Linked DNA regions of Lacibacter sp. H407. The protein of the gene in region 2 interacts with the protein of the main gene of each other region in a pairwise test. Links are inferred from orthologs where the notes say so. Each region holds a gene or a part of one and is shown on either strand. Other genes may lie near its edges. The genes, in order: dnaE, WG989_RS05305 and WG989_RS04775.

Region 1 (4,376 bases), 1.9 Mb from region 2 along the record:
TTTTTACCCTCGCCATCTTTTTCCATACCGCAATTGTTGCAGGCATTTTTTTCATCGCCATGTCCTACACTCCAATCAACCAACTTGCCCATGCAGTAATGCATTTGTAAGGTAGCTCCGGTTGAAGTACTGATGTAGATAAACGATAATATGGCTACTACTAGCTTTTTCATTTTGACTGTGTAACAAAAGTATAACTATTTTATCGACACATTTACTGATTTAAGTTAGTGTCGTATCCTTTTGCTTCGTAATTTCAACAGCCTTTTCGACTGTTTATTCCAGATTGTGAAGTAAAAGTAAGCCGGCATTTGGGGCCGGCTGTTACTAAATATTGAGTGAGATGTATATAATTTTCAGTTAAGCGCCGATCACCGTAACGCCCATTTCCGGGCGGTCGAGTAAAAACGCCGCCATTTCATCATTCATTTCAAAGCCTCTCTCCACCGTGTACATACCTATCTTCCAATTGTCTTTCGGTTCGTATAAGTTGAATTTTAAATTACTCTTGCCCGGATTCTTCTTTACATTCTTCTCCATGAAGCTTACCATTTCTTCGGTGAGAAAACGTGGTTCAATATCAACAATGAGTTGTTTGGTCATTGTGCGTTTCACCGTTTCCAGCAACAGCACCTGGTTGATCTTGAATTCAAAATCATCGTCTTTATTCCATCGTGTTTTAAATACACCGGTGATGAATACCACGGCGCCGGGTGTAAAGTGATCTTTGAATTTTACAAAGTCCTCACCAAACAATGCAAACTCAGTGTTGCCTGTATAATCTTCGATCATACAAATACCAAACTGCTTGCCTGTTTTTGTTACACGTTGATTGTGTGAAGTTACCAAACCAGCCAAACGAAATGTTTGAAATGGATTGGCATGCAGCAGAATGGCTTCTTTAAATTCATTGAAATCAGCCAACGGTGTGATCTTGAAGTATTGCATTTCAAATTTGAAATGATCCAATGGATGTCCGCTGATGAAGATGCCGGTAATTTCTTTTTCGTGATCGAGTTTTTCTGTAAGTGTCCACTCTTCACAATTGACAATTTTTGGAGTTGGAATTTCCATCATCATACTTTCGCCAAACAAAGTATTGGTATTGCTCTGCACATTTGCCTGGAAGCGGTTACCGAAGTTGATGATACGTTCCAGTGTATTTACCGTGTCGCCCGGCATTACATGAAAATATTGTGCACGATGATATTCGGTAAAGCAATCGAATGCACCACCATATACCAAACTCTCCAACGATTTTTTATTAACGGTGCGTTGGTTGACACGTTTGATGAAATCAAAAATATTCTTATACGGTCCTTTCTTTGCACGTTCTTCAATAATACTATCGATGGCTGCTTCGCCCACACCTTTCAGTCCTCCCAAACCAAAACGAATTTCACCGGCTTTGTTCACTGCAAATCCTGTTTGTGATTCGTTGATATCAGGCCCCAATACTTTTATGCCCATTCGTTTACACTCTTCCATAAAGAAGGTGATCTTTTCAATAGCACCGGCGTTGTTCAACACGGCACTCATGTATTCACCGGGATAATGTGCTTTTAAATAAGCTGTTTGATACGCTACAAATGCATAACAGGTAGAGTGTGATTTATTAAAGGCGTATTGAGCGAACGCTTCCCAATCGGTCCATATTTTTTCGAGTTTATCAGATGGATGTCCTTTTGCAGAAGCACCATCAATAAACTGCTTTTTCATTTTGTCCAGTACAGCCTTTTGCTTTTTACCCATTGCTTTACGCAATACGTCGGCATCACCTTTACTAAAACCACCCAGCTTTTGTGCCAGCAACATTACCTGTTCTTGATAAACTGTAATACCATACGTTTCATCAAGGTATTCTTCCATTTCAGGAAGATCGTAACTGATCGCTTCTTTACCATGCTTCCGGTCAATAAAGTTGGGAATGTAAGCAATAGGGCCGGGACGATACAAAGCGTTCATCGCAATTAAATCACCAAACTGATCCGGCTTTAATTCACGCAAATATTTTTGCATACCCACACTTTCAAACTGGAACGTACCAATGGTAGAGCCGTGTTGATAGAGTTCAAATGTTTTTTTATCATCCAACGGTATCGTATCAATATCAATTTCAACGCCGTGGTTTTGTTTGATGAGCTGCAATGCATTCTTGAGGATGCTGAGTGTTTTTAAACCGAGAAAGTCCATCTTGATTACACCGGCATCTTCAATTACACTTCCTTCAATTTGCGTTAACCATAATTCCGATTCCTTTGATGTACAAACAGGAATGAGGTCTGTTAAATCTCTTGGTGCAATAATGATACCTGCCGCATGGATACCTGTGTTACGAACTGAACCTTCTAAGATTTCTGCTTCATGTAAAATTTTTGCAGACAGATCATCACCATTGTAAATCTGACGTATCTTTTTTACTAACTCTAATTCATCAGGACCAAAGGCTTCTTTCTCGGCTAAACTTTTTTCACCAGTGAACGGAGCATGCAATACACGTTTCAACGAAACACCCGGACGCTCAGGAACCAGCTTCGATAAAGCACGGCTTTCCGCCAATGGCAGATCCATTACACGGGCCACATCGGCAATACTACTTTTTGCCGCCATGGTACCGTAAGTAATAATTTGTGCTACCTGTGCTTTGCCATATTTATCAACTACATAATCAATTACTTTTTGTCTTCCTTCATCATCAAAGTCCGTATCGATATCCGGCATTGATTTACGATCGGGATTTAAGAAACGCTCAAACAGCAAATTGTATTTAATGGGATCGATATTGGTGATACCAATGCAATAGGCCACCACACTTCCTGCAGCAGATCCACGACCGGGCCCGACAAACACGCCCATATCACGACCTGCCTTAATGAAATCACTTACAATTAAGAAGTAACCGGCAAAGCCCATGGTTCGGATAGTAAATAATTCAAAGTCGATACGTTCACGGGTTGTTTCTTCAATTTCATGGTAGCGCTCTTTCGCACCGATGTATGTGAGGTGTTTTAAGAATTCCCATTGATTCATGTTTGCATCTTCATGCACCTGAAATTCTTTTGGAATCGGAAATGCAGGAAGCAGAATATCTTTCTTCAAGTTTAGCACATCGATCTTATCAACAATTTCATTGGTGTTATGGATGGCATCGGGAATATCTTCAAACAGTTTTTTCATTTCCCCCGTGTTCTTGAAATAGAACTGATCGTTGGGAAATGCAAAGCGTTTGTTTTTAATACTTACATCATCATCCGAAAATTCACGTAGGGCAGGTGTCGATTGTTTTTCGCCCGTGTTGATGCACAATAAAATATCGTGGGCATTAAAATCTGTTTGATCAACATAATGTGAATCATTGCTGGCAATCACACGTACATCATATTTCTTTGCAAACTTCAGCAGCACAGCATTCACTTTATCCTGCTCGGCCATTCCATGCCGCTGAATTTCTACATAATAATCTTTTTGAAAAATATTGAGCCACCATTTGAATTCATTCTCCGCCTCTTCTTCACCTTTGGTTAAGATCATTTGCGGCACCATGGCACCAAGGCAGCAAGTAGTGGCTATTAATCCTTCGTGATATTTATTGATGAGCTCTTTATCAATACGTGGGTACTTGCTGTACATGCCTTCAATAAAACCGAGTGATGTAAGCTTAACAAGGTTCTTATACCCAAGTTCATTTTTTGCCAGAAGCACCTGATGAAAACGACGATCCTTTTGTTCTTTGCTGAACGTTTTGATATGCCGGTTCTCTGTTAAATAAAATTCGCATCCAACAACAGGTTTCACTTTCAGCGATCCATCTGCATTGGTGTTTTTATATGCTTCGGCAACAAATTGAAAGGCACCAAACATATTGCCGTGATCGGTGATGGCCAATGCGGGCATTTCATCTGCAATTGCTTTTTTGTACAATGCCTGAATGGACGCCGCTCCATCGAGTAACGAATATTGCGTGTGAACGTGTAAGTGGGAAAATTTGGTCATAGTGAAGCGTCAAATTTCGGTTTCTGCTTTTAATTAACAGGTAGAAAGTAATCCACAATTGCAATTCATCGTTCTTGATTAAAACGATGAAAGACAAGAATATGGCACGAATGAGAAAAAATATGAATGAAAATTTGTCAGTCGCTTATCAGAAACTATCTTTAAGGCATAGACGATTTGGCTTGTTTTTTGATAAAAAGAGCCAATAAAGTTACTTTTACGAAGTTGAAAGCTTCAATACCATGAAACATTTGCTTACATACCTGACTGTTCTATGTGTATTCAGCAGCTGCAGTGCGGTAAAGAATGCGTTTCAACCCAGGCAAACGCAATCAACAACAACCAATTCAGAAACCGCTGAGGTAAAGCCTGAATACAAACGG
Region 2 (3,008 bases):
ATCTTGCATTGTTACTCTACCGCTGGTATGTGATCAACGGACATGCACGTAATGAAGAAGATGAAAAAGACATTAAAGATTTTTTCAAAAGTTATTTACCAAAAGATCTTACACTCGTAAACGGGTTTTATGAAAAACTCTATCTCTATCAAAGCTATTGCTGGTATGCGTTCATTCGCCAGGATTTTTTAATGTACTATCGTTATGCACAAAAGTGGGTTGATCTGTATAAAGAAGAGCCGCATTTAAAAAGCATTGAAACGGGTCATTATATCAAAGGCATGCAGGCATTGTTAAATGCACATTTTGATTTGCGCAACTTTGATAAGTTTGAAAAAACCGTACGTGAATTTGAAGCGTATGAAAAAACACCCGAAGCACAGCAACACGATAACTTCCGCACACATACTTCCATTTATATCAACAGTTCAAAAGTGAACGGACATTTGATGAAGGGAACATTTAAAGAAGGTTTGAAATTAGTACCGATCATCGAAGAGAAGTTGCATGAATATGCGTTGTTTGTAGATCAGCACAGGATACTTGTATTCAACTATAAAATTGCATCGTTGTATTTTGGAAACGGGAATTATGAAAAAGCAATTGACTATCTGCATCGCATTATTAACGGCCCGATGGACATTCGTATCGATCTTCAATGTTATGCCCGTTTAATGCATCTGCTGAGTCATTATGAATTGGGGAACTATGAAATACTTGATTCGTTGAGTAAATCGGTTCACCGTTTTATGGAAAAGATGAAAAATTTAACGACTGTGGAAGAAGCGGTTTTTAAATTTTTGAAAACAAGTTTTACGCAATCACCTGATAAGATCAAAAAGGCATTGGAAAAATTGTTGTCAGACATCAAACACCTGGAGAACAACCGTTTTCAAACACGCTCCTTTGCCTACCTCGATATCATTTCATGGGCCGAAAGTAAAGTATACAATAAAACCATGGAAGAAGTGGTGCATGGTAAGTATAAGAAGAGTAAGCGAAAATAATTGTACCCTGCCGGTGAGCTTGGGCTGGGTGGCTCACCCGCTGATCAAATCTTCATCAATCGTTCAACCGCCTGTTGCAAAGTTCTGTTTTGTTTGCTGAAACAAAAACGCACCACCTTATCATCTTTCTGGTTATGATAAAAAGCAGAGAGCGGAATGGTAGCAACACCCGCTTCTTTTGTTAAACGTATTGCCAGATCTTTATCTGCTTCATCACTGATGCGGCCATAGCTTGCACAAACAAAATAACTGCCACTCGTAGGAAGCAAATCAAATTTTGTCTGTTTCATCAACTCTATAAAATAATCACGCTTCTGTTGCATAAAACGTGGCAGCGATAAATAAGCATCCTTATTTTTTAAATAGTCAGCCAACGCAACCTGTGCTGGTGTAAAGCAACTGAAACAGTTGAATTGATGCACTTTCCTGAACTCTTTTGTAAAAGCAGCAGGAGCAATACAATAACCCAGCTTCCAACCTGTGCAATGATAGGTTTTGCCAAACGAAAAATTCACAAAGCTGCGTTCAAATAACTCCGGATACTTCAACATGCTTTCGTGTGGCAATTGATCATAGATCAAATGTTCATACACTTCATCACTCACAATAAAAATATTTGTACCGGCAACAATCGATTTTAATTCAGCTATATCATTTTTATCCAACACACTTCCTGTTGGATTATGCGGTGAGTTAATGAGAATCGCTTTTGTTTTTGCGGTGATGGATGCACGCACCAACTCCCAATCAATTTTATAATCAGGATACGTTAATGGAAGCGGAACTGCTTTTGCTCCATTGATCTCAATGTTGGGGATATAACTGTCGTAAGCCGGTTCAAACAAGATCACTTCATCGCCCGGTTGCAGAATCGCAGTCAACGACGAATAAATCGCATACGTACCGCCGGGTGTAATCGTGATCTCTGTATCAGGGTTCACTTTTGTTTGATAAAGAAATTCTACTTTCTCGGCGATGCTTTCACGCAAACCAATCAATCCCGGCATGGGTGCATATTGATTATGCCCATTCTTCATTGCTTCAGCAACTTTCCCTGTCAGTTCTTCACTCATCGGAAAATCGGGGAATCCTTGCCCGAGGTTCACTGCTTTATGTTCGGTTGCCAACGCACTCATCACGGTGAAAATGGTCGTACCAACATTGGGAAGTTTACTTTTGATCTGCATAACTACAAAGTAAAGAAGATGAATTGTTTCTGTACGTATTTATTCTGTGGAACTCTTTTTTCGGCAATAACTTACAGCTGTTAAACGGTTAAATACTTATCTTTCTTTACTAAAACTTTTTAACGATGAATGCCCGCCGAAAGTTTCTTGAACAATCTGCCTTGCTGGCTGCAGGAGGTTTACTGATCCCTGCGTTTGAATCCAATGCATTTTCGATTTTCAAAAGTCGTGTTTCCCCTTCCGATCAGGTAAACATTGGTGCTATTGGCATTAAAGGAATGGGCTGGAGTAATGTAATGGCAGCATTAAAAATTCCGGGTGTAAATCTGGTGGCTGTTTGTGATGTTGACAAATCTGTTATCGATAAACGGCTGGACGAGCTGAGCAAAAAAAATATAGCTACTTCCAACATAAAAAGATATGGCGATTACCGGAAGCTGCTTGAGCAGAAAGATATTGATGCGGTCATCATTGGCACACCCGATCACTGGCATGCACTCATGATGATCCACGCATGTGAAGCAGGTAAAGATGTGTATGTCGAAAAGCCGGTTGGTAATTCTATTATTGAGTGTAACAGAATGGTAGCTGCACAAAAACGTTATAATAAAATTGTACAGGCCGGACAATGGCAACGCAGTCAGCAACATTTTAAAGATGCCGTTGCTTTTGTACATAGCGGGCAGTTGGGGAATATACGAACAGCGAAAGTTTGGTGCTATCAAGGGTGGATGAAACCCGGACCGGTTGTTCCTGATTCAGCACCGCCGGAAGGTGTGGATTATAAACAATGGCTTGGTCCTGCGAAAACAAG
Region 3 (3,115 bases), 130 kb from region 2 along the record:
AACGGTGTTGGTAGTATTCGGTTTGAAGTTTTGGTTCCGCATTACATCCGATGCTCCGAAGGGTGCGTTAGAAGTTGAAATTGTAGGAAAGCAATTTGGATGGATGATGCGTTACCCCGGAAAAGATAAATCGTTCGGTAAAACATATTTCAAAGTGATCAGTGATGAGAATAGCAATCCTTTCGGACAGATCTGGGAAGACAATGCTGATCTGAAACTGAAAGCTGACCCTACCAACTTTGATGATGTGGTAACCACACAAACCATGTACATCGTAAAAGACCGTCCGGTGAAATTGATCATAGGTAGCCGTGATGTAATTCATGATGTTGGGTTGAACCATTTCCGTTTAAAGATGGATGCAGTGCCTGGTATTCCAACCACACTTTGGTTTACACCGAAGTACACCACCAAAGAAATGAAAGAGCGTACGGGCAATCCGAATTTTGCGTTTGAAATTTCCTGCGATCAGATGTGCGGCAACGGCCATTACTCAATGAAAGGAATTATTGAAGTAGTTACACAGGAAGAATTTGATGTGTGGATGGCAAAGCAAAAGCCAAACTATTATGCGGCATTTCCTGATAAAGATCCATCGGCTGTAAAACCGGCTGCTGATTCAACTGCTGCAGTGCCTGCACCTGCAACTCCGGTTGTAGCCATGAATAAATAATTGTATAGTCAACAGAATTGAATAAAAAAGAGATTATGAGTAACGAGACATCACACGTACACACTTCAGTAGTAAGCGTTCCGCATGAAACGCATGACGAGGTGCATCATGGTCACCACCATGAAACGTTTTTGACGAAGTATGTTTTCAGCCAGGATCACAAAACAATTGCAAAACAGTTTTTGATCACTGGTATGTTCTGGGCATTGCTGGGAGGTTTGTTCTCTGTTATCTTCCGTTTGCAACTGGGTTATCCGGATGCACGCTTTCCATGGATGGAAACATTGTTAGGCGAGTGGGCAAAAGGCGGACAACTGCAGGCAGAAGCTTATTATGCATTGGTAACCATGCACGGTACCGTGTTGGTGTTCTTTGTATTAACAGCAGGCTTGAGTGGTACGTTCTCTAATTTCTTAATTCCTTTACAGGTGGGTGCACGTGATATGGCGTCACCATTTTTGAATATGCTTTCTTACTGGTTCTTCTTTACTGCCAGTATCATCATGTTGTCTTCTTTGTTTGTACAAACAGGGCCGTTCAGTGGTGGTTGGACAGCTTACCCTCCGTTGAGTGCATTGGGTGAAGCATCACCTGGGTCTAAAGTGGGGATGGATCTATGGCTTGTATCAATGGCATTATTCGTAGTATCATCATTACTTGGTGGTTTGAACTATATCGCAACCGTATTGAACATGCGTACAAAAGGTATGAGCATGACAAGGTTGCCACTCACTATCTGGGCATTCTTCTTTACAGCAGTATTGGGTGTATTATCATTCCCGGTGTTGTTCTCAGGGTTTATCTTATTGATCTTTGACCGTCACTTTGGAACAAGTTTCTACTTAAGTGATATCTATATAAACGGACAGGCTTTACCGAACGAAGGTGGTAGTGCAATTCTCTATCAACATTTGTTCTGGTTCTTAGGTCACCCTGAAGTGTACATCATTCTGTTACCGGCGATGGGCATGGCTTCAGAAATTTTATCGGTGAACAGCCGTAAACCAATCTTTGGTTATATGGCAATGATCGGATCATTATTTGCGATCACGATTCTGGCCTTCCTGGTATGGGCGCATCATATGTTTGTTACGGGATTGAATCCGTTCCTCGGAGCATTCTTCGTGTTACTTACTTTGTTGATCGCTGTACCAAGTGCTATCAAAGTATTTAACTGGTTAACTACAATCTGGAAAGGAAACATCCGCTTTACACCTGCTATGTTGTTTGCATTGGGTTTTGTGAGTTTGTTTATCTCCGGTGGTTTAACGGGTATCTTCCTTGGTAATTCTGCATTGGATATTCATCTGCACGATACATATTTCGTAATTGCTCACTTCCATATCGTAATGGGTGTGGCAAGTATGTTCGGAATGTTTGCAGGTATCTATCATTGGTATCCGAAAATGTATGGCCGTTATCTCAACAACACACTCGGCTATATTCACTTCTGGGTTACAATGATCGGTGCATACCTCATTTTCTGGCCAATGCACTACCAGGGTTTAGCGGGTGTGCCACGCCGTTATTACAAATTTGATATTTGGGAATCGTTCAAACATTATGATACGCTCAATAAGTTTATCAGTATTGTAGCCATCATTGTATTCCTTGTGCAGATCCTGTTTATCATCAACTTCTTCTACAGTATCTGGAAAGGAAGAAAAGTAACCACACAAAATCCATGGGGCGCCAATACATTGGAGTGGACCACACCGATCAACCCCGGCCATGGTAACTGGGCTGGTGAAATTCCTGAAGTACATCGTTGGGCGTACGATTACGGAAAAGATGGACAAGAATTCATTCCGCAAACCACACCGGTTGGCGCTGATGAAAGCAAACATTAATTGAACAGACACCAGGTGTCATTAGGATAAAAAACAAATTGAGCAGTCAACCGGAAGATAAGAAACCAGTGAAGTTTGGGGTGATGGGCAAAATTGAGGACTATAAACAGCTCATCAAGTTTACGCTCAGTTTTACAGTGGTGTTCAGCAGTGTGATCGCTTACATGTTGGCGCCAAATGTAGTGGAGTATGATTTTGGAAGTATTCTGCTGTTGTTCCTTGGAGGTTTACTGGTAACAGGAAGCGCCAATGCGATCAACCAGATTACAGAAAAAGATACAGATGCAGTGATGAAGCGCACGGGCAATCGTCCTGTGGCAAGTGGAAGAATGAGTGTGCAGGAAGCAACAGCATTTGCATTCATTGCTGCGATCGTTGGCTCTTTGATCTTGGGATTATATTTTAGTTGGTATGCTGCAGGTTTAGCGCTGCTGAGTTTATTTATTTACAGCTTTGTATATACGCCGTTAAAAAAGGTAAACTCGATTGCTGTACTTGTAGGTGCAATACCAGGAGCCCTTCCCTGTTTGATCGGATGGGCCGCAGCATACAATGAGGATGAGTTTTCATGGACGGGTGGCTGGATATTGTT

Evidence for each region.
Region 1: the proteins of WG989_RS05305 (region 2) and dnaE interact in binary tests that used the Escherichia coli proteins (3 or more experiments, as listed by UniProt). The link is inferred for Lacibacter sp. H407 from one-to-one orthologs.
Region 3: the proteins of WG989_RS05305 (region 2) and WG989_RS04775 interact in binary tests that used the Escherichia coli proteins (3 or more experiments, as listed by UniProt). The link is inferred for Lacibacter sp. H407 from one-to-one orthologs.

The regions. Positions count from the first base shown.
Region 1 is NZ_JBBKTU010000001.1:3,145,930-3,150,305, forward strand. What follows is about bases 161-4,376. They hold dnaE (DNA polymerase III subunit alpha), read right to left. Parts: upstream 3,994-4,376; coding sequence 361-3,993; downstream 161-360. Other genes in these bases: WG989_RS13660 (HYC_CC_PP family protein), read right to left, coding at 161-173; WG989_RS13670 (C40 family peptidase), read left to right, coding at 4,236-4,376. Outside these bases: more of WG989_RS13660, read right to left, coding at 1-160. UniProt on the Escherichia coli protein: DNA polymerase III is a complex, multichain enzyme responsible for most of the replicative synthesis in bacteria. This DNA polymerase also exhibits 3' to 5' exonuclease activity. The alpha chain is the DNA polymerase catalytic subunit.
Region 2 is NZ_JBBKTU010000001.1:1,231,983-1,234,990, forward strand. Bases 124-2,971 are described here. They hold WG989_RS05305 (methionine aminotransferase), read right to left. Parts: upstream 2,195-2,971; coding sequence 1,052-2,194; downstream 124-1,051. Other genes in these bases: WG989_RS05300 (BRO1 domain-containing protein), read left to right, coding at 124-1,007; WG989_RS05310 (Gfo/Idh/MocA family protein), read left to right, coding at 2,320-2,971. Also shown: more of WG989_RS05300, read left to right, coding at 1-123; more of WG989_RS05310, read left to right, coding at 2,972-3,008. UniProt on the Escherichia coli protein: Shows aminotransferase activity with methionine and histidine as substrates, and to a lesser extent also with phenylalanine.
Region 3 is NZ_JBBKTU010000001.1:1,100,469-1,103,583, reverse strand. Bases 161-3,115 are described here. They hold WG989_RS04775 (cytochrome c oxidase subunit I), read left to right. Parts: upstream 161-708; coding sequence 709-2,523; downstream 2,524-3,115. Other genes in these bases: cyoE (heme o synthase), read left to right, coding at 2,562-3,115; WG989_RS04780 (cytochrome c oxidase subunit II), read left to right, coding at 161-673. Outside these bases: more of WG989_RS04780, read left to right, coding at 1-160. UniProt on the Escherichia coli protein: Cytochrome bo(3) ubiquinol oxidase is the terminal enzyme in the aerobic respiratory chain of E.coli that predominates when cells are grown at high aeration.